2 regions of the Shewanella avicenniae genome follow, and region 1 is predicted to be linked to the other one. Evidence: predicted binding sites of a transcription regulator. Region 1 holds the regulator's gene; the other holds the start of a gene.
The links. Region 1 encodes LexA, which represses DNA repair genes until DNA is damaged. Its sites were predicted from a motif close to TACTGTATNNNNATACAGTA; they were not measured.
Positions count from the first base shown of each region.

Region 2: a site for LexA is predicted at 9,017-9,036, ahead of recN (DNA repair protein RecN). Genes of this name have one in related genera too.

Region 1 covers NZ_CP071503.1:56,027-66,589, forward strand. The annotation lists gene nfuA (Fe-S biogenesis protein NfuA) at 1-101, shown strand, start outside; gene JYB87_RS00280 (MATE family efflux transporter) at 189-1,529, opposite strand; gene JYB87_RS00285 (polysaccharide deacetylase family protein) at 1,551-2,606, shown strand; gene JYB87_RS00290 (glycosyltransferase family 2 protein) at 2,809-3,546, shown strand; gene JYB87_RS00295 (TVP38/TMEM64 family protein) at 3,518-4,222, shown strand; gene JYB87_RS00300 (ArnT family glycosyltransferase) at 4,219-5,937, shown strand; gene JYB87_RS00305 (cell division inhibitor SulA) at 6,154-6,624, opposite strand; gene lexA (transcriptional repressor LexA) at 6,621-7,241, opposite strand; gene plsB (glycerol-3-phosphate 1-O-acyltransferase PlsB) at 7,385-9,808, shown strand; gene mtr (tryptophan permease) at 9,808-10,563, shown strand, end outside.
Region 2 covers NZ_CP071503.1:2,742,933-2,753,495, forward strand. The annotation lists gene frr (ribosome recycling factor) at 1-104, opposite strand, end outside; gene pyrH (UMP kinase) at 168-899, opposite strand; gene tsf (translation elongation factor Ts) at 970-1,821, opposite strand; gene rpsB (30S ribosomal protein S2) at 1,943-2,668, opposite strand; gene map (type I methionyl aminopeptidase) at 3,026-3,826, shown strand; gene glnD (bifunctional uridylyltransferase/uridylyl-removing protein GlnD) at 3,850-6,423, shown strand; gene dapD (2,3,4,5-tetrahydropyridine-2,6-dicarboxylate N-succinyltransferase) at 6,441-7,265, shown strand; gene recN (DNA repair protein RecN) at 7,341-9,002, opposite strand; gene JYB87_RS12160 (LysR family transcriptional regulator) at 9,179-10,072, shown strand; gene JYB87_RS12165 (PstS family phosphate ABC transporter substrate-binding protein) at 10,123-10,563, opposite strand, start outside.

The DNA of each region.
Region 1 (10,563 bases):
AAGATGGTATTGAAAAGCAGATGCTGGAGCGTTTTGCTGGCGAACTGACTGCAGTGAAAGATGCTACCGACCATCAGCATGGCGAGCACTCGTTCCAATAAGCTCTGTCTCTATTGCTCAATCAAACTGATTGAAAAGGCAGATAAAAAAAAGGCGCGTGAGCGCCTTTTTTGTCGACTGAAATTAGCTTAAGGCGCTAAAAACTGCTGACGTCGCCACCAGTAATAGCCGCCGAGACTTACGCTACGCGCCAGCATAAAGCCTGACAGCGCCAGCCATAATCCCTGATTGTGCCAAGCTTGAGTGAGCCACCATAAGGGTAAAAATACCCCAACACTGGCGACCATCATGCTGTTACGCATGATGCGACCTTTGGCGGCACCAATAAACACTCCATCGAACAGGTAGCAGCCAAACGACAAGATCGGCAGGGCAATCAACCAGGGTAGCAGGGCGCTTGCTGCGGTAATCACGCCCTCAATTGAGGTCATCAAACCAATCAATTGCGTGCCCCACAGCCAAAATCCGAGAGAAAACATCACGGCGACCACTGCCGACCAGATAAATGCCAACGATACCGTGGCATGTAACTCTGGGTAACTGTGTTCACCGGTGGCGCGGCCAACTTCGGCTTCGGCGTAATAGGCGATGCCATCTAGCGCATAGGAGATCAGCAGTAGCAGATTGAGCATGACTGCGTTAGCGGCGACTGTGTTATCACCGAGGCTGGCACCGGCAAAGGTGATAAACGCAAAGGTTAATTGTAAAAATAAACTGCGAATAAAAATGTCGCGATTCAGGCGTAATAGTTTGCTGAAATCGACCAATCTGAGCGCGCGAATGAGTGGCTTAAGCGGCAGTTCGCCTAGTTGTGGCAACAGCTGCTTGATAAAAAACAGTGCCACCAATGTACTGATAATATCGGCAAGCACAGAGGCAAACGCTACTCCTTGCACACCCCAGCCGAAGCCCATCACAAACAACAGATCGAGCCCGATATTGACACTGTTGGCGATGATTAATTGCCACATGGCTGCCTTAGGTTGTTGCCGCCCCATCAACCACCCCAGCAGCACCATATTCAACAGCGCAAAGGGCGCACCCCAAATACGGATGTTAAAATAAGCATGACCGGACTGACGTACGTCGCTGCTGGCATCATTAAACTGCATTGCCAACTGCCAAATGGGCCACTGTAGCAGTAAAAATAGCGCCGCAATGACTAAGGCGATGAGGCTTGATTGCAGCAATATTTGCAGCTGCGCGGCGTTGTCACGCCGCCCCACACTTTGTGCAACTAAAGCTGTGGTGGACATGCGTAGGAATCCCATTAACCACAACATCAATGTTATAATCGTCGCACCAACCGCCACGCCGCCCAAGTAGGCTGCGTCACTCAGATGCCCAATCACCGCCGTGTCTACTAAGCCTAACAATGGCACGGTGATATTCGACAAAATCATCGGCAGCGCGAGTGCGAGTAACTTTTTATGACGTTGCTGAGTTGAGACAAAACTGCGCTTATTCATGGATTTTGGAGATAAATTAACATGTTGATTAGGTTGTGTTTGGCACTGTTTGTGGTGGCGCTAATGCCGGTGAAAGTGGCCAGTGCTGCGGTTATTCTACAATATCACCATGTGTCTGAAACTTCACCCGCGGTCACCAGTGTGTCACCGGCTCAGTTTAATGAGCAGATGCAATATCTGGCGCAGCAAAAGTTCAATGTGGTGCCGTTGGCCGAGGTTATCGCTGCCATTAAGCAAGGCAAAGCGTTGCCCGCGAAAACTGTCGCCATCACCTTTGACGATGGTTACCGCAACATTGCGGAAAACGCGGCGCCTATTTTGCGTAAATATGGCTTTCCGTTCACCTTGTTTGTCGCGATCGAGCCGATTGAGAAAGGCTTTGGCGAGATGATGGATTGGAACCAGTTGCAGGCGTTGGCGGATGCTGGCGCAACGATCGCAAATCATTCATGGGGGCATGAGCATCTGATCCGCCGTTTGCCCAATGAAAACCGTGAGCAATGGTTGGCGCGGATCCGCGATAATCTAGAACGTACTGAGGCGGCGATTAAACAGCATACTGGTCAAAGCGTTAAAACCTTGGCGTATCCCTATGGCGAATACAATACTGATTTGCAGCAGTTGTTGCAGCAGATGGGCTATATCGGCGTAGGCCAACAAAGCGGAGCGGCGGGGCAATATTCAGATTTAACCGCCATTCCGCGTTTTCCGGTGGCAGGCGCCTATGCCAACATGGAAACGCTCAAGGCCAAACTGAATTCGTTGAATATGCCGGTGATCGCCCAAACACCCACCAATCCACAACTTGATCTGAGCGACACGCAACCCGTTTTAAGCCTTAAAATCGTCATGGATGATATTCAAAAATCGCAACTTACCTGTTTTGTGCATGGGCAGGGCAAGCAGTTACCCATTTGGGTTGATGCCGACACCTTCACAATTCAAGCGCAAAAACCTTTGCCCGCAGGGCGTTCTCGTTACAATTGCACCGCGCCGAGCAAATCCCAGTCAGGTTACTACTGGTTTAGTCAGCCGTGGGTTCGTCCTCTGGCCGATGGTACGTGGGTGCAAGAATAAGCTATTGCTAAGTTAACAGAACCAAAATAGCTGTTGTTTGTCATAAAACTCTGTTAACAATTTTGTAGTATAGTGAGCGCCAATTAGCTGAATCTGCTGTTTAATTCTGCTTACTTAAGCTTTTGATAAGACTTCGCCACTAGTGTGGCGAGGTTTTTGCGGCGAGCAATTTAGGATCTTTAGGATCTTTAGGAGCAACTTTTTGATTTCTGTAGTAATTCCTGCCAAAGATGAAACGGGTAACATAGGTCCACTGATTACCGAAATTCATCAAGCACTTAATGCGCTTACGCCGTTCGAAGTGATTGTGGTCGATGATGGTAGTACTGATGGTACCGCGGCCGAAGTGGTGAACACCGCAAATGCATTAGGTTGTGCGGCAAAAGCCGTCATCCATAAACAGAGCACTGGGCAGAGTACTGCAGTCTGGACGGGAGTACGACAAGCCGCCGGTGAGTGGATTGTTACCCTAGATGCCGATGGTCAGAATGATCCGGCAGATATTCCTGCCATGATTGCACTGGCGAAAGGAATTACAGCAAAAGATTTCTGTATCGCGGGTTATCGTAAAAACCGCAAAGATACCGCATGGAAACGGTTCCAATCGCGCTTTGCCAACAAAGTACGTAACGCAATGTTGCACGATGGTGTACCTGACACCGGTTGTGGATTAAAGCTGTTCCCACGAGAAACCTTTATCAAGATGCCGTACTTTAATCACATGCATCGCTATATTCCGGCATTGGTTCGTCGAATGGGCGGTGAAGTGCAAATTTCGGTGGTTAACCATCGTGATCGTCAGGTAGGCGTATCTAAATATACTGCTTGGAACCGTGCTTGGGTCGGCATTGTCGATATCCTCGGTGTTATGTGGTTAATCCGTCGAGCCAAAATTGCGGAGATCAAACAGATTGAAACTAGTCTCGCTGCTGACAAGTAAACAATTTGGCAAATCCCTGTTTACTGTCCTGATCTTTGTGCTGCTGGCACTGCTGGTAGAAACAGGATGGTTTGAGCATCTCACCGATAAACATTGGGTAGCAGAGTTAATCAATCAAGATGGCATCAGTGGTGATGCCATGGTGTTTGGTTGCGCAGTGCTATTTATGGCGGTGGGTGGACCACGGCAGCTGGTGGCGCTGGTGTACGGTTACACCTTAGGTTCAGCGCTCGGCACCTTGATGGCGGCACTGGCCGCGATTGTTGGCTGTAGCGTTACTTTTTATGTGGCGCGCTTTACCGTCAAAGGGTTAGTGAATCGTCATTTTGGTAAAAAAACCAAGAAGTTCGAGCAGTTTATTTGCCATAAGACGTGGCTCAAAGTGGTGATCATTCGCTTTTTGCCAGTGGGCAGTAATCTGGTGACTAACCTGTTAGCAGGTTCAACCCATACCCCATCGAGCGGTTTTTTCCTCGGCAGTTTTATCGGTTACTTACCACAAACTTTCATTTTCGCCAGCGCTGGTGCCGGCATCGGCTTCTCAGATCATTTTACCTTGCTGTTTAGCTGTATTTTGCTGGTGGCATCCAGCTTGATTGGCACATATCTCTATCGTCGTCGCGTGCAACCTACCATGGCAGATATTCTTGCGGAAGAAAAAGAGACCCAAGCATGACCTTGTTGAAACGTTATTTTGAGTCGGACGATTATCGCCGTACTTTTTGGGCTTTGTTTGTGCTCACCCTCATTATGGTGATGCTCGGGGTTGGGTTGCGTTCCCCATGGCCTGCGGATGAACCACGGTTTGTGGAAGTTGCGCGGGAGATGGTGGCCAGCGGTCAATGGTTATTTCCTGCCCGTGGCGGCGAGTTTTATCCCGATAAACCGCCGGTATTTATGTGGTCGATTGCGCTGTGTTACCAGTTGCTTGGAAATCTGCAGCTGGCATTTCTGATCCCTAATGCGCTGTGCGGGCTGTTGACCACTATGTTGGTATTTGACCTCGGAGCGCGCATTTGGAATGTTCGCACCGGGCGTAACGCTGCGTTGCTGCTGCTGTTGGTGCCGCAGTTTCTGATCCAAGTTAAGGCCGCGCAGATCGACGCTATGGTGATGTGTTGGATCACTGTCGGCTGTTATGGCCTGATCCGGCACTTCTTTGTTGGCCCAAGTTGGCGTTGGTACTTCATCTCATGGGCATTCATGGGGTTGGGGATTATCACTAAAGGTGTTGGTTTTCTGCCGTTACTCATGCTGCTGCCGTTAGGCGTTTATGCATGGCGCACTGGCCTGTATCGCGACCGTTGGCACTGGAAAGCCGCATTAGGCCCAGTGGTGATGCTGGCGGTGATTGGCTGCTGGTTAGTGCCGATGGTCGTCACCGTACTGAGCTCGGGCGATGCGCAGCACTTGGCCTATATGAATAACATCTTGTTCAAGCAAACCGGTCAGCGTTATGTGGCGGCATGGCACCATATTAAGCCGTGGTATTTCTTTATGTTGTCGGTGATCCCCTGGATGTGGTTACCGCTTACCCTGCTGGCCATTGCTTATTGGAAGCAACTGGTCGCCAGTATCAAAGCTGATCCGCGTATTGCCATTTTACTGTTGTGGGTGGCGCTGGTGATCCTGTTTTTCAGTCTGAGCCCTGGTAAACGTAACGTCTACATTCTGCCTGCATTGCCAATGGCGTGTTTAGCCTTTGCGGCCGCGTTGCAGCAAGTGAGTCAGTGCAAATGGTTTGAGCGTCTGCTACAGGGCTTGTTGTGGTTGTTCGGCGTGGTGATTTTACTGCTGGCGATTGGCGCGATGTTGGATCATCCGGCGATTGTGAAAAAGCTGGCTGACTACACCGATGACTTAAGCCATGTGGGCTATTTTACCCTGAGCATGGCGCTTGGCTGGTTGCTACTTTTGTTACTCGCACGTAAGCAAGCTGCATTGCTGCAAGCGGGCGTTATCTCCATCTTTGGTTGGGCGCTCTACAGCACTTGGGGGTATGGTTTGCTGGAACATATGCGGACGCCAAAAGATGTCATGCAGCAAACAGCTGCAGTGGTGGGCGATGGGCAGGTAGGACTGATCGATTTCAAAGAGCAGTTCATTTTGTTCTCACCGATCGACATCACTCATTTCAGTTATCTGGCGCCTGTTGAGCAGCAAGAGCGCAACGCGTGGCAGTGGCAACAGCAGCAGGCGAATCGCTACTTGTTAGTGCCAGCCTCAGAAAAGCTGCAGTGTTTTGATATGAGCAAAGGGCAGGATATGGGCGAAGCCCATCGTGAAAGCTGGCTTCTACTTGGCGCTGATGCGCGGATGCCAGATTGCCCCGCACCCGAGGTGACCACTGTGTTCTTTACCCATAAACCGGGGGCGTGGATGCAGGAGTAACGCTGCAGGTTATTTTCAGCAACTGCTCATTTTTTTCAGCAACCATTGAGTTGAAATAGAAAAGCCGTACAGCCTCTGACTCTGTACGGCTTTTTCATTAGATTGGGTGGCACACTGATTGAATGAGCAGCATTTATGTCGTGGCACTGGCTTCCATTGAGTCAGCGTTGATTGCCTAGCTACTCGCCCCGTCACCGGTCACTGGAAGACGTATCGTTAGTGTACCGCTTGCAGCCAGCAACTGGATTGCAACTCTGTGGCCGCGTGCGTTTCTAGCACTATGCCCAATGCGCGGGCGCTCTTGGCCACCAATTGCAGGCGGCGCTTATCTTTATGGTCGAGTTGATCTACCCAACTCACGACAGCACTCGTGGTGCCGCTAGTGAGCGCGCGCTCGGTCGCCCACAACGCTTCCACTTCATCACGCGCATGTACTTGCAGCACCCGATCCATTCGTACACCAGCATTCGCCAAAATGGTTTTGTAGCCTGCAAAGCCGGGATTGATTAACACAATCCAGCGCCCTTGTTGGCTAAGTTGCGCTAATTGGCTGCTGAGTTGTTGCAGCTCGCGGCGACCATTGCTACTGGACGGCAGATTCGACACGCCAACGTCATTAACATCGCTGCTTTCGCTATCGCGCCATAAGCCGGGGTGACGCGGGGCATTACCTTGCAACATACTCATAGCCAATCTCCGTTACGAATAATGCCAACTGCTAGACCTTCGATGGTGAGTGATTGCTCACTTAGGTCAACTTTAATTGGCTTGTAGGCTTCATTTTCAGCGTGCAGATAGACTACATTGCCTTTGCGTTCGAAGCGCTTCACGGTCACGTCATCTTCGACGCGGGCAACGACCACTTGGCCGTTACGGGCTTCCTGCATTTTGTGAACCGCAAGTAGGTCACCTTCTAGAATGCCGATATCCTTCATACTGTCGCCGCGTACCCGCAGCAGAAAGTCTGCACTGGGGTGGAACATCATAGGATCAACTTGGTAGAACTGCTCGATATGCTCTTGCGCCAGAATCGGTTCACCCGCAGCCACTTGGCCGATCAGCGGCAATCCTTGTTCCTCATCCGCCATCTCTTCTTGTGGCAGACGAATCCCCCGCGAGGTACCGGGCATAATTTCGATACAGCCTTTTTTGGCGAGCGCTTTTAGGTGCTCTTCGGCGGCATTGGCACTTTTAAAGCCCAAGCGACGCGCGATTTCAGCACGTGTTGGCGGCATGCCGGTTTCGGCGATGTTGCGCTTAATCAGATCAAGGATCTGCGATTGTCTTGGCGTCAGAGGTCTCATGATAAATCCTGTTTTTTCATACAGTACCTGTCAGTATATACAGTATTTAGTTTCGTGCAACTATTAACCAATTGGTAGCACGTTAACGCACGCTGGACGGATTCTGGTATTCTATGGTCATCAAACGTAGGTTTTATAGAAACATGTCAACTCATACCTCATTCTGGCTGTCTGCCGTTCGCTGGCTTCAACGTAAATTGGTGCACACAGTGGTGGTGCCGCAAGATCCTTTCGCAGACCTCAATCTCGATCGTGACCGTCCGGTTGTTTATGTGATGAAGACCGAATCGTGCAGCGATAAAGCCGCACTGGCCGATGTGACCTACAAACTGGGAATGCCGAGCCCGTACTCAGCGTTGAGCTTGGCTGAGCACTCGCTACCACGGGTGTTGTGTTTGGAAGATGCCAAACCCTTGTTCGGTGCCCGTAAGCAGAATCACGCTTATCTCAGCACTTTTCGTCAGTTGTTGAGCTTGCACCAGCAAGATCCCGCGTTGGATGTGCAGTTGGTGCCGGTGAGCCTCTATTGGGGACGTACCCCGGGTAAAGAAGATGACACCATGCGCGCCGCCGTATTTGAGCGTGAAAGCCCAAGCTGGCTGCGCAAGTTTCTGATGATTTTATTCCTCGGCCGCGACAACTTTGTTCAGTTTGCCAATGCGGTGTCATTGCGGGTGATGGCCGAGCAACATGGCACCGACGAGGCGATTGCCCATAAACTGTCGCGGGTAGCACGGGTGCATTTCCGCCGTCAACGCAAAGTGATGACCGGGCCAGTATTGCCTAATCGCCAAGCACTGTTTGCCGAGTTGCTGCGCAGTGACAATATTCAAGAAGCGATCAACGAAGAGGCGGCGTCGAAGAAGATTTCTCAATCAGAAGCGCGCCACGTCGCAGAAAAATATCTTGATGAGATTGCGGCGGATTACTCTGACAGCTTGATCCGCATCTCTGAGCGTTTGCTGACCTGGTTGTGGAACAAACTCTACAGCGGGATCAACATTAAGGGCGCTGAGCAGATCCGCCAATTGCATCATGACGGCCATGAAATTGTCTATGTGCCGTGTCACCGCAGCCATATGGATTACCTGCTGCTGTCTTACATTCTCTATTTTCAAGGGATGGTACCGCCGCATATCGCTGCGGGGATCAACCTTAACTTTTGGCCCGCAGGGCCTATGTTCCGCCGCGGTGGTGCTTTCTTTATTCGTCGCAGTTTCAATGGTAATAAGCTCTATACAGCGGTGTTTAAAGAGTACCTCGACCGCTTATTCGCCAAAGGCTATTCGGTGGAGTATTTCACCGAAGGTGGCCGTTCGCGTACTGGGCGATTGTTAGCGCCCAAGACCGGCATGCTGGCGATGACCATGCACTCAGTGTTGCGCGGCATTGAACGCCCCGTCACTTTGGTGCCAGTCTATTTGGGTTATGACCATGTGATGGAAGTGGCCACCTATCTGAAGGAGCTGCGCGGCTCCGAGAAGAAAAAGGAATCGGTGTGGCAGGTGCTGGGCGCGATCCGTAAGCTGGGCAATTTCGGCCAAGGTTATGTGAATTTTGGCGAGCCTATTAACTTGCAGCAATTCCTCACTGAAAAGCAGCCGGACTGGCGCAATATTGATCCTGAGTCTGAGCAAAAGCCTGCTTGGCTAACCCCTGCGGTCAATTCGCTGGCAACGAAAGTGATGACGCGCATCAATGATGCCGCCGCCGCAACCGCTGTCACCCTCACCAGCACAGTGTTATTGGCGACCGAACAAAACGCACTTGAGCGTGGCAAGCTGGAGCACCAACTTAACTTCTATCTCGATCTGTTAAAACAAGTGCCTTACACAGGTTTTATCTCGGTTGCCGAGGGTGATGGTGCCGCCTTGTTGCAACAGGGCTTAGATCTTAAAAAATTCTGTATTCAAAATGATGGAATTGGCGATATAGTGTCCATTGATGAAAATGTTGCGGTAACCATGACTTATTACCGAAACAACATCATTCATCTGTTTGCGATTCCCTCATTGTTAGCATGTTGCCTAATTGGCTTTGAAAACAGCAATCGCGAACAGATGCATCAGGTGCTGCAACGCCTGTATCCATTGTTGAAAGCCGAGCTGTTTATGGGCTGCCAACAGGTACAGCAATATGCCGATAAATTGCTGGCACGATTTGCGTCTATGGGCTTTATCAGCGGTGATGATCAGCAATGGCGCGTAACGCCAGAAGGCGAGCTGCCACTGACGCTGCTGGCCGAAGTGATGAGTGAAACGCTGCAACGTTACGCGATGATCTTCAACCTGCTGGCAGCCAATCCGCAAATTGAGCGTGGCGATTTAGAGTTAGAAAGCCATCTTTTGGCCAGCCGACTCGGCCGTTTGCATGGCATAACAGCACCGGAATTCTACGACAAGAAGTTGTACTCAATGCTCAGTATAAAACTCAAAGAGCTTGGGTATCTCAACAATAACAACAATATGGATGAGATTTCCGCCGTGCGCGATCTAGTTAACCAGTTATTGACGCCTCAAGTTCGTCAAACAATTGTTGCCAGTGCGGAAGTCCAACAGGAGAGTTGATGAAGCACAGCAACAGCCCTGATTCGCCGCGGTCGTTGATCGGCGGGGCGATGATTATTGCCGGTACCACGGTCGGTGCCGGTATGTTTTCGCTACCTGTGACTGGCGCCGGCATGTGGTTTAGTTATGCCGCGATCATGCTGGTCGGTGTGTGGTTCTGCATGTGGATGTCGGGGTTACTGCTACTCGAAACCAACCTGCATTTTGAACCGGGTGCCAGCTTTGACACCTTAACCCGCAAAACCCTCGGCCAGTTCTGGCGGGTGGTCAATGGCGCTTCTATCGCCTTTGTGCTCTACATTCTCACCTACGCCTACATCAGTGGCGGCGGTTCCATCGTAAATCATGCGATTTCATTTTCAGGGCTAGATCTGCCACAAAGTATGGCGGCGTTAGTGTTCGCCATTGTGCTGGCGTTAGTGGTGATGGTGTCGACCAAAGCGGTTGATCGTTTCACCACCATTATGATTGGCGGCATGGTGATCTCCTTCGTATTGGCCATCGGCAATCTGTGGCTGGAAGTCGATCCGGTCAAGCTGTGGCAACCGGATGGTGAGCAAGTGTTTTCGCCTTACTTGTGGGCCGCCATTCCCTTCGGCCTCACTAGCTTTGGTTACCACGGTAATGTGCCATCGTTGATGAAATATTACGGTCGCCAGCCCAAGACTATTGTTAAAGCGATCAGCATAGGTACCGCGTTTGCGCTGGTGATTTACCTCGGCTGGATGGTTGCCACCATGGGCAATCTCAGCCGT
Region 2 (10,563 bases), 1.5 Mb from region 1:
GTGCCGTAGTAAGAAACCTGAATGGAATCCAACAATGCAGGATGTGCACGACCGGTGCGAACCTTAGACATTTGTCCTTTGGTTGCCTCTACACATTTTTCCATGCGGGTTTTCGCATCTTTTTGAATGGTTTCAATCACGTTAGATTTCCTTTTATTTAATATCTATTACCCAGCGTTGACCAAGGTACCCTCAGAGGTATCCCCCATGATCACTCTGCGTAGTGAGCCTGGCTTATTCATATTGAACACGAGGATGGGCATATTATGATCCCGCGCCATCGTAAATGCAGCCAAATCCATCACTTTTAATTCTTTATCGAGCACTTCGCCGTAGCTCAGTGTGTCATATTTTGTTGCATCAGGGTCTTTCATTGGGTCTGCAGTGTAAACCCCATCAACCTTGGTGCCTTTTAGCACGACTTCCGCCTCAATTTCAATGCCCCGTAGACATGCTGCAGTATCAGTCGTAAAGAATGGGTTACCTGTACCCGCAGAGAAAATCACTACACGGCCAGATTTTAGCAAGCTAATGGCTTCAGCCCAATTATAAGCATCGCACACGCCGTTAAGCGGAATGGCAGACATCAAACGTGCATTGACATAAGCACGGTGCAACGCATCACGCATTGCCAAGCCATTCATTACGGTCGCCAGCATCCCCATGTGATCGCCAACAACGCGATTCATGCCCGCTTTGGCAAGCCCTTCGCCACGGAAGAGGTTACCGCCGCCGATAACGACGCCGACTTGAATACCGAGTTCCACCAACTCTTTAATTTCCTGTGCCATGCGATCCAATACTTTTGGATCGATGCCGAACCCTTCTTCACCCATCAGGGCTTCGCCGCTTAATTTTAATAGGATACGTCTAAAGGCTGGTTTTGGATTGGTACTCATATTTTTCAGTCCTAGTCATAATAAGACCGCAGCAATTGCCGCGGTCTTTGATGTTGAAGAAAAGCGATTATTAAGCCTTTTTAGAAGCTGCGATTTGAGCAGCAACTTCAGCCGCGAAATCTTCTTCTTTCTTCTCAATACCTTCACCCACTTCTAAGCGGATAAAGTTAGTCACAGAAGCGCCCTTCTCTTTCAAGAATTCGCCAACAGACTTTTTAGGTTCCATGATGAATGGCTGACCAGTCAAAGATACTTCACCGGTGAATTTCTTCATACGGCCTTCAACCATCTTCTCAGCGATTTCTTTTGGCTTGCCTTCGTTCATGGCGATTTCAACCTGAACTTCACGCTCTTTAGCAACCACTTCAGCTGGTACGTCTTCAGGGTTGATGTACTCAGGCTTAGAAGCAGCAACATGCATAGCCAGGTGCTTCAGAGTTTCTTCGTCAGCAACACCAGTCACCACTACACCGATACGGTCGCCGTGGCGATAAGAGGCAACGTTTTCGCCGTCGATGTATTCAACGCGACGTACGTTGATGTTTTCGCCGATTTTAGCAACCAGTGCAACACGCGCTTCTTCAAACTGTGCTTTCAGGTCTTCAACGGTCACTTTACCAGCAGCAGCCACTTCCAGAACTTGGTTAGCGAAAGCCAGGAAGTTAGTATCTTTTGCTACGAAGTCAGTTTGGCAGTTAACTTCCAGCAGAGCAGTGAAACCAGCACCTTGCTTGATCAGGATGGTACCTTCAGCAGCGATGTTACCGGCTTTCTTAGCAGCTTTGGCAGCGCCACTCTTACGCATGTTTTCGATTGCCAGTTCGATGTCGCCGTCAGTTTCAGTCAGCGCTTTTTTGCAATCCATCATGCCTGCGCCAGTACGGTCGCGCAGTTCTTTAACTTGGGCAGCAGTAATTGCCATTGTTAAATCCTCAATTGATAATTCGAAAAAGTTACCAGTAATACTTAAAAAACAGGGGCCATATGGCCCCTGTTAACCAAAGCATTTCGGCTAATAAGGGAGATGTATTACATCAACCTTATTATTCAGCTTCGATGAAAGCTTCTTCAGCTTGAACAGCCAAATCCTGACCACGGCCAGCATTAACTGCAGCAGCAACAGAGTCAGCATACAGGCGAATTGCGCGCATTGCGTCGTCGTTACCTGGAACTATGTAGTCAACACCAGCTGGAGTTGCGTTAGTATCCACAACAGCTACAACTGGAATACCCAGGTTGTTAGCTTCTTTGATAGCGATGTGTTCATGGTCAGCACCGATTACGAAGATCGCATCAGGTAAGCCGCCCATGTTTTTGATACCGCCCAAAGATTTTTCAAGCTTTTCCAATTCGCGGCTGCGCATCAGAGCTTCTTTCTTGGTCAGTTTGTCAAAAGTGCCATCTACAGATTGAGTTTCCAGATCTTTCAGACGCTTGATTGATTGACGAACGGTTTTCCAGTTAGTCAGCATACCGCCTAACCAGCGCTTATCAACGTAGAACTGTTCACAAGAAATTGCAGCTTCTTTAACAGCTTCGCTTGCTGCACGCTTGGTGCCTACAAACAGAATTTTGCCTTTTTTAGAAGCAGTGTTGCTCAAGAAAGCCAAAGCTTCGTTGAACATTGGCACAGTGTGCTCCAGGTTGATGATGTGTACACCGTTGCGAGCGCCGAAGATGAATGGCTTCATCTTAGGGTTCCAGTAACGGGTTTGGTGACCGAAGTGTACACCGGCCTGCAGCATATCGCGCATAGAAACTGTAGTCATTTTCAATACCTTAAAGTAAAGGGGTTATACCTCCACGTATCCCATGTATCCGACCTAAAAAGGCACCCCGGCACATGTGTCGACACGTGTGTGATTTCGTAATTAAATTATTTGCCATATAATGGCCGCCATCTTTCACTCAGCTTAGACTCAACTTGAGGAATATTCCCCAGCTTGAGACACTAACTTCCGAGTCAAATCTAACGGCGCGCTTTATACCATAATTCGCCTCAAAAGACAAACCCAAAACTGGTTTGATTTCGCCATAATTTTTGGATTCGGAAGCCTGGAGTGTTAATTTAACTTGCTCTTAAATAAGCTAAAATTGCGTCATTCATTGACAGCTTGAGAATTATTATGACTATCACAATTAAAACTGCTGAAGAAATCGTAAAGATGCGCGCGGCCGGCAAATTAGCCGCTGAAGTTCTGGAAATGATTGCCCCATTCGTCAAACCTGGTGTCACCACCAATGAATTAGACGAACGTTGTGCCAAATTTACTGAGGAAGCAGGCGCGATTTCAGCCCCCTTGAACTACCACGGTTTCACCAAATCAATCTGCACCTCAATTAACGAAGTCGTCTGTCACGGCATTCCAAGTGATCGTCAGCTTAAAGAAGGCGATATCATCAACATGGATATCACCGTTATTAAAGACGGCTATCATGGCGACACCTCAGCCATGTTCTTAGTGGGTGAAGTATCGGCAAAAGACAAACGTTTGTGTTTATTGGCACAAGAAAGCCTCTATGCCGCGATTCGCAAAGTGCGTCCCGGGATGCAGCTTGGTGAGATTGGTACCACTATCGAAAAATTCGTCAAAAACAGTAAAAGTGGACTGGAGAAGTTTTCTATTGTTCGTGATTACTGCGGTCACGGTATTGGCGCGGGCTTTCATGAAGAACCACAAGTGGTCCATTACCGTAACAATGATCGCACGATTATTCGTCCCGGCATGTGCTTCACCATCGAACCCATGATCAATGCAGGCCGTTACCAAACAGTGCTAAATCACGAAGATGGCTGGACTGTATCCACTGCCGATGGTAAAAAATCAGCGCAATGGGAACATACTCTGCTGGTCACAGAAACGGGTGTTGAGGTACTGACATTGCGCAATGACGAAGACTTCCCTCGCATCATCAACCACAAATGATTGTTTGCCATTGAAGGATCATAATGACTAACGCACAAGCGGTAAAAGCCCTACTTAACGAGCACTTACAAACACTGAGCAAACGTTTTATTGCCAGAGAAAAAATTAGCGAATTAGTGAAGGAGCGCACCCGCTTTGTCGACGATTTATTGGTCGAACAATGGCAACAAGCTGGTTTGGTGAACGACGGTATTGCCCTTATTGCGGTCGGTGGCTATGGCCGTGGCGAGTTGCTACCGCATTCTGATATCGACCTGCTGTTTCTCGTACCGCCAGTGCTCACCGCAGATGAAGAAACCAAACTGTCGCAATTCATTGCGTTTCTTTGGGACACTGGACTTGAGATTGGCCACAGCGTACGTACTCTTGGTCAGACCTTAGAGCATGGTCGCGGCGATATCACCATTGCCACCAATTTGTTAGAAGCCCGTTTGCTTGCGGGGCCAGAATCAGTATTTAAGGTACTTTACGATAAAATCCGTGAAGACAGCTTTTGGCCCTCCAGCGTGTTTTTTCAAGCTAAACGTGATGAACAGCGTCAACGGCACGATAAAGCAAACGCCTTTGACTTAGAGCCTAACCTCAAAACCTGCCCAGGTGGATTACGCGATATCCATACCGTAGCGTGGGTGGCAATCCGCCACTTTAACGCGGCTAACCTCACTGAACTCGTTGCCCATGACTTTCTTGAACCGCAAGAGCTAGATGAGTTGCTAGAAAGCCAGAATTTCTTATGGGAAGTAAGATTTGCGCTGCACATGACGGCAGGTCGAGATGAAAACCGCCTGTTGTTCGACTTGCAGCGACAAGTGGCAGAATTTTTAGGCTATAAAGACGGTACCCAACTGGGAGTTGAGCAGATGATGAAGCGTTATTACCGTACGGTAAGACGGATCATGGAGCTCAACGAGATGTTGCTTCAACTGTTTAAGCGCGCAACGCTTGGCGATACACATGCGTTAGAAATTCAATCGATTGATGACAACTATCAACGTCGTGGTCGGTTTATTGAAGCGCTCAAGCCAAACATTTTCGAGCAGCCCCATGAAATTGTGCGCTTATTCCTTTACGTTGCTCGCAATTCCAATATTCACGGAATTTATGCGCCAACCCTGCGAGCATTGCGTAATGCTCGTCGGCTATTAGTACAGCCGCTAATGGAGTCGGTAGAATCACGCAAGGTGTTGATGGAAATCCTCAAACACCCACGGGGCATTTTTGCGTTTTCTTTAATGCACAAACATGGGATTTTGTCGGCCTATCTACCGGCATGGCGCGCGATTGAAGGTCAAATGCAATTTGACCTATTCCACGCTTACACCGTTGATGAACACACACATCGACTGCTGCTCAACATCGATAAGTTCTCCCAGCAAGAGCAACGCGATGAGTTTCCGTTAGGAGCGGTATTGATCAATCAACTACCCAAAAAGGGTTTGTTGGTACTGGCCGCAATTTTCCATGACATTGGAAAAGGCCGCGGGGGTGATCACAGTAAACTCGGCGCGGTAGATGCACTGGAATTTTGTCAGTTGCATGGATTAAATAGCCACGATGGCCGTATGGTAAGTTGGCTCGTTGAAAATCACCTAACCATGTCGATTACCGCGCAGAGACGTGATATTTCAGATCCAGATGTCGTTGCAGATTTTGCCGACAAAGTAAGAGATGCATCGCACTTAAGCTATCTGTATTGCCTGACCGTCGCCGATATCTGTGCCACCAACGAACATACATGGAACAGTTGGAAAGGATCACTGCTGCGCGATCTCTATTATTCTGCTCAGCGCGTACTGGCTCGCGGCAAAGAAAAGCCCGTCGATATTCGAGGTCGCGTGAGAGAACATCAAGCGAAAGCGAAAAAAGAGCTCTTACGCAGAGGCATTAAAGAAAAAGCGCTGGATGATTTATGGCATCGCTTGCGAGCGGATTACTTCCTACGCTACCAACCCACCCAAATTGCATGGCATGCAGAAGCAATATTAAAACATCGTAACGACGATGAGCCCTTGGTGCTGATTTCTAAACATATGACACGTGGCGGCACTGAACTTTTCATTTACTGCAAAGACCGTCCAAAACTGTTCGCAACAGTGATGGCAGTACTGGACAACAAAAACATTAACGTTCACGATGCGGGCATCATGATGACAAAAGATGATTTCGCACTGGACAGTTTTGTCATTCTTGAGCAGGATGGAGCCCCTGTTACGCAGCTATCCCGTATCCAAAGTATTCGCAAAGCGCTAGAAAAGGCCCTTGCAGATGTACCGAAGATGCCTAAGTTCCGTAAGATGGCGCGCATAATGAAACCATTCAACGTTGCCACTCAAGTAGGTTTTATCCCGAGTAAACGCCAACGTACCACGATGATGGAACTCATCGCCCTCGACACCCCGGGGCTACTTGCTAAAGTCGGCGAAATTTTCTATCGCTGTGGGTTTACGTTGCAATCAGCCAAAATCACTACCATTGGTGAGCGGGCTGAGGACTTTTTTATCTTACAAACAGTGGATGGCAAAGCGCTGGATGAACAACAGCAGCGCCAACTGCAAGATGCATTAGTTACAACTTTAAACAATCAATCAACGCAATAAAGAGTTAGGAGAATACAATGGAGGCTTTACGCCAACGCATTGAGGCGGCTTTTGAAGCCCGCGCGACGATCAGCCCAGCAACTGTCGAAGCTTCGTTGAAAGCTGATGTCGAAAAAGTCATTGATATGCTTGATCGCGGCGAAGTTCGCGTCGCCGAAAAAATTGATGGCGAATGGCATGTGCATCAATGGCTGAAGAAGGCGGTATTGCTGTCGTTCCGTATTTTCGACAATGCTGTTGTTGAAGGCGCTGAAACTAAGTACTACGACAAAGTACCAATGAAGTTTGCTGATTATGACGAAGCGCGTTTCCGCGAAGAAGCTATTCGTGTAGTACCACCAGCAGCGGCTCGCAAAGGTTCATTCATCGCAAAAAACACCGTGTTAATGCCATCTTATGTGAACTTAGGTGCCTACGTTGATGAAGGTACAATGGTAGATACATGGGCAACCGTAGGTTCATGTGCTCAGATCGGTAAAAACGTTCACTTGTCTGGTGGTGTTGGCATCGGTGGCGTATTGGAGCCACTGCAAGCAGGCCCAACGATTATCGAAGACAACTGCTTTATCGGTGCTCGCTCAGAAATCGTAGAAGGTGTGATCGTTGAAGAAGGTTCAGTGATCTCTATGGGCGTATACATCGGTCAAAGCACCAAGATTTATGACCGTGAAACCGGCGAAGTACACTATGGTCGCGTACCAGCAGGCTCAGTGGTAGTTTCAGGTAACTTGCCATCAAAATGTGGTAAGTACAGTCTCTACGCCGCTATCATCGTGAAAAAAGTAGATGCCAAAACGCGCGGTAAAGTGGGTATTAACGAATTACTGCGTATCGTTGACTAAGTTACTCAACGCTTTCGCTTAAAAAAATGCCAGCCTTCATCAGGCTGGCATTTTTGTTGCTGCAACGGTGAGTTGTTAATCTGCGAGCAACTCACGTGCGTTGGCAAGTGTATTGCTGGTAATAGTATCGCCACCCAGCAGGCGCGCCAATTCTTCAATACGCTGTTCGCGAGTTAATGGCACCATCGACGTTTCAGTCATCCCAGCCTTGCTTTGTTTAGCAACAAACATTTGCTGATGACCGTTTCCAGCCACTTGGGGTAAGTGGGTCACGCAGATCACTTGGGTGGAGTTGCCCAGTTGCCGCAACATACGCCCAACCACAGCAGCGGTTGGCCCAGAAATCCCAACATCAACCTCATCGAAAATCAAGGTAGGAGTGGCAACCTTCTGCGATGTAATCACTTGAATGCCTAAACCAATACGTGAAAGCTCACCACCCGATGCCACTTTAGATAAACTGTCTAACGGCTGGCCAGGGTTAGTACTCACTTTAAAATCAACCGTATCACTGCCGTGAGACGATATAACTGCTTCGTTAAATGCTACATCAATAACAAACTTCGCTTTTGGCATATTGAGTTCACGCACAGAGTCAGTGACCAGCTTGTCTAACGCCTTAGCATGGCGCTGACGGCTACTACTGAGCTTTTGTGATGCTTGTTGATATTGAAGCAGATAAAGTTCAACTTGCGTTTGCAGCTGCTCTAGCAGCTCGTCATTGGAGTCTAAAGATGCGAGCTCCGCAATTAACGATTGATGATGCTGAAAAAGCGCTTCTGGCAACACATGATGTTTACGACTTAGCTGCATCACTTTTGATAAACGAGCTTCAAGCTCAGCAAAATATTCAGGATCAATTTCCAAGTTATCAGCATAGTGCTGTAACTCACTACGGCTTTCCTGAATTTGGATAAGCGCTTCATTAAGCATGTTATTGACTGAACTGAGCTTGTCATCATAACTCACCAGCTCTTCTGCAAGGCTAAGTACTTTATTGAGCATCGACTCAAGGTTTGCTTCATCATCTTCGCTAAGTAGCATCAAACTGGCTTGTACGTTTTCAACTAATGAGGTGCTATTAGCTAAGCGCTTGTGCTCGTTTTCAAGCTCACTGTATTCGAACTCACCTAGTGCAAACTCATTCAACTCTTCAACTTGATAACTAAGGAGCTGGCGCTTAGCTTGTCGTTCCTGAGCACTCTGAGATAGCTCTGCTAGTTGTTGCTCTGCATGACGTAAGTTGTGGTAAGCCTTGGTTGTAGCCTCCAGCAGTAAATTATGTCCCGCATAGCTATCTAGTAGCACTAACTGCTGATCGCCACGCAATAATGCATGATGCGCATGTTGGCCATGAATACCGATCAACAAGTTTCCAAGCAACTTTAGCTGCGCCACGGGAACAGGATTGCCATTGATATATCCGCGAGAACGTCCGTCGGCCGTCACCGTGCGACGCAGAATACATTCGTTATCGAGTTCAAGATCATTATCTTCTAGCCAACGTTTAGCCAACGGCACGTCCGCGAGCGAGAACCGCGCACTGACTTCCGCCTTATCAGCACCGGGACGAACAGCACTCGCATCAGCTCGGTTTCCCAAACACAACCCTAGTGCATCAATCGCAATCGACTTACCCGCACCCGTTTCACCAGTGATAGTGGTCATTCCAGCACTAAAATCTAACTCTAAAAACCGAACGATGGCATAATTTGTTACGCTGAGTTGGCAAAGCATAATGGCCCCCGAAGTACTGTATTGATAAACAGTATATACTGATTTTTTATACAGTAAATATACTGTGCAATTTTTTCTCAACCACAGTTTTTCGCAAGTTCATTGCAGTAAACTTCAGCGGAATCATTGGTTATTTTAGGATCAGCATAGATTTATGCTCATCAAAAAGGACGCTCATGTCAGGTCAGCAAGCTGCTGAATTTCAGTTAATTTACCTTTTCGTGCACTTGGTTAATGCGGGAAGTTTTTCCGCTGCTGCCAAAGAATTGTCGATGCCCGTTGCCACCGTAAGTCGAAAGCTGGCCAAGCTTGAAGCTGTCCTAAACGAGCAATTACTGATGCGCAGTACGCGCAAGTTGAGGTTAACTGAAGAAGGGCTGGCATTATTTCAAAAATATCAGGCGCTGATAGCGCAATTCGATGCCTTGAACGGCGCGCCAGAAACGCCTGAGGGTACATTACGTGTTTCAGCGCCCATCTCGATTGTCACCGCGCTATTTATCGATGTATTTAACGAGTTTTGCGATAACTATCCTGACATCCGCTTGCATATTGTGCAAAGCAATGAAGAGTTTGACCTGATTGATGAAGGAATTGACGTGGCAATTGTGGGAGGCACACAACCCGACTCATCGTGGATATCACGTTCAATGGGCGTGTTAGATTATCGCCTCGTTGCATCACCGGATTACCTCAAGCAAGCGCCAAGGCTCAATCACCCACGCCAACTTGAACAACATCAAATCATTAAGGCTTGGCCGCTTTATAACTTTTCCTTACGCCATCCGAGCGGTGAAAGTTTTTACTATGATGGTCCAGCAAAACTCACATTAACCGATCTTAACGGTGCCATTATTGCGGCAGAACACAATGGCGGCATACTTTATGGCCCAGAGTTATTTGTAAAACAGCAACTTTCAGATGGACGGTTACAGATCTTGCTACCTGAATGGCGCTGCGAAAAACGCCGGATTTCACTACTGCAACATCAACGCAGCCAACAGCCGCTTAAAGTGAAATTGTTTATCGACTTTATGCTGAGTAAAGCACAAACAATTTTTACCTCATGATGAATACAACAAGGCCCCGAAGATCGGGGCCTTGTTGTATCTGCGAGCTTTTACAAACTGATCCCCGCTTTAGCGAGATCTTTGTCGATTACGCTCATAGGCAACGAAACGTAGCCATCTTTTTCAACCACCATCTGGCCTTGCTTCGAAAGAATATATTTCAGAAATTCGCGCTGCATTGGCGTCAACGGCTGATTTGGGTGTTTGTTAATATACACATACAGGTAACGAGACAACGGATATTTGCCACTGGCGGCGTTTTCAGGTGTCGCTTCAATATACTCTTCACCTTGTTTGGCCAGCGCTACCGCTTTAACCCCTGCGGTTTTATAACCTATGCCTGAGTAGCCGATCGCATTGAGTGATTGAGATACTGACTGCACCACCGATGCACTACCAGGTTGCTCATTCACACTCGGCTTGAAATCACCCTTACACAATGCGTGATCTTTGAAGAAACCATAAGTCCCAGACACCGAGTTACGACCATA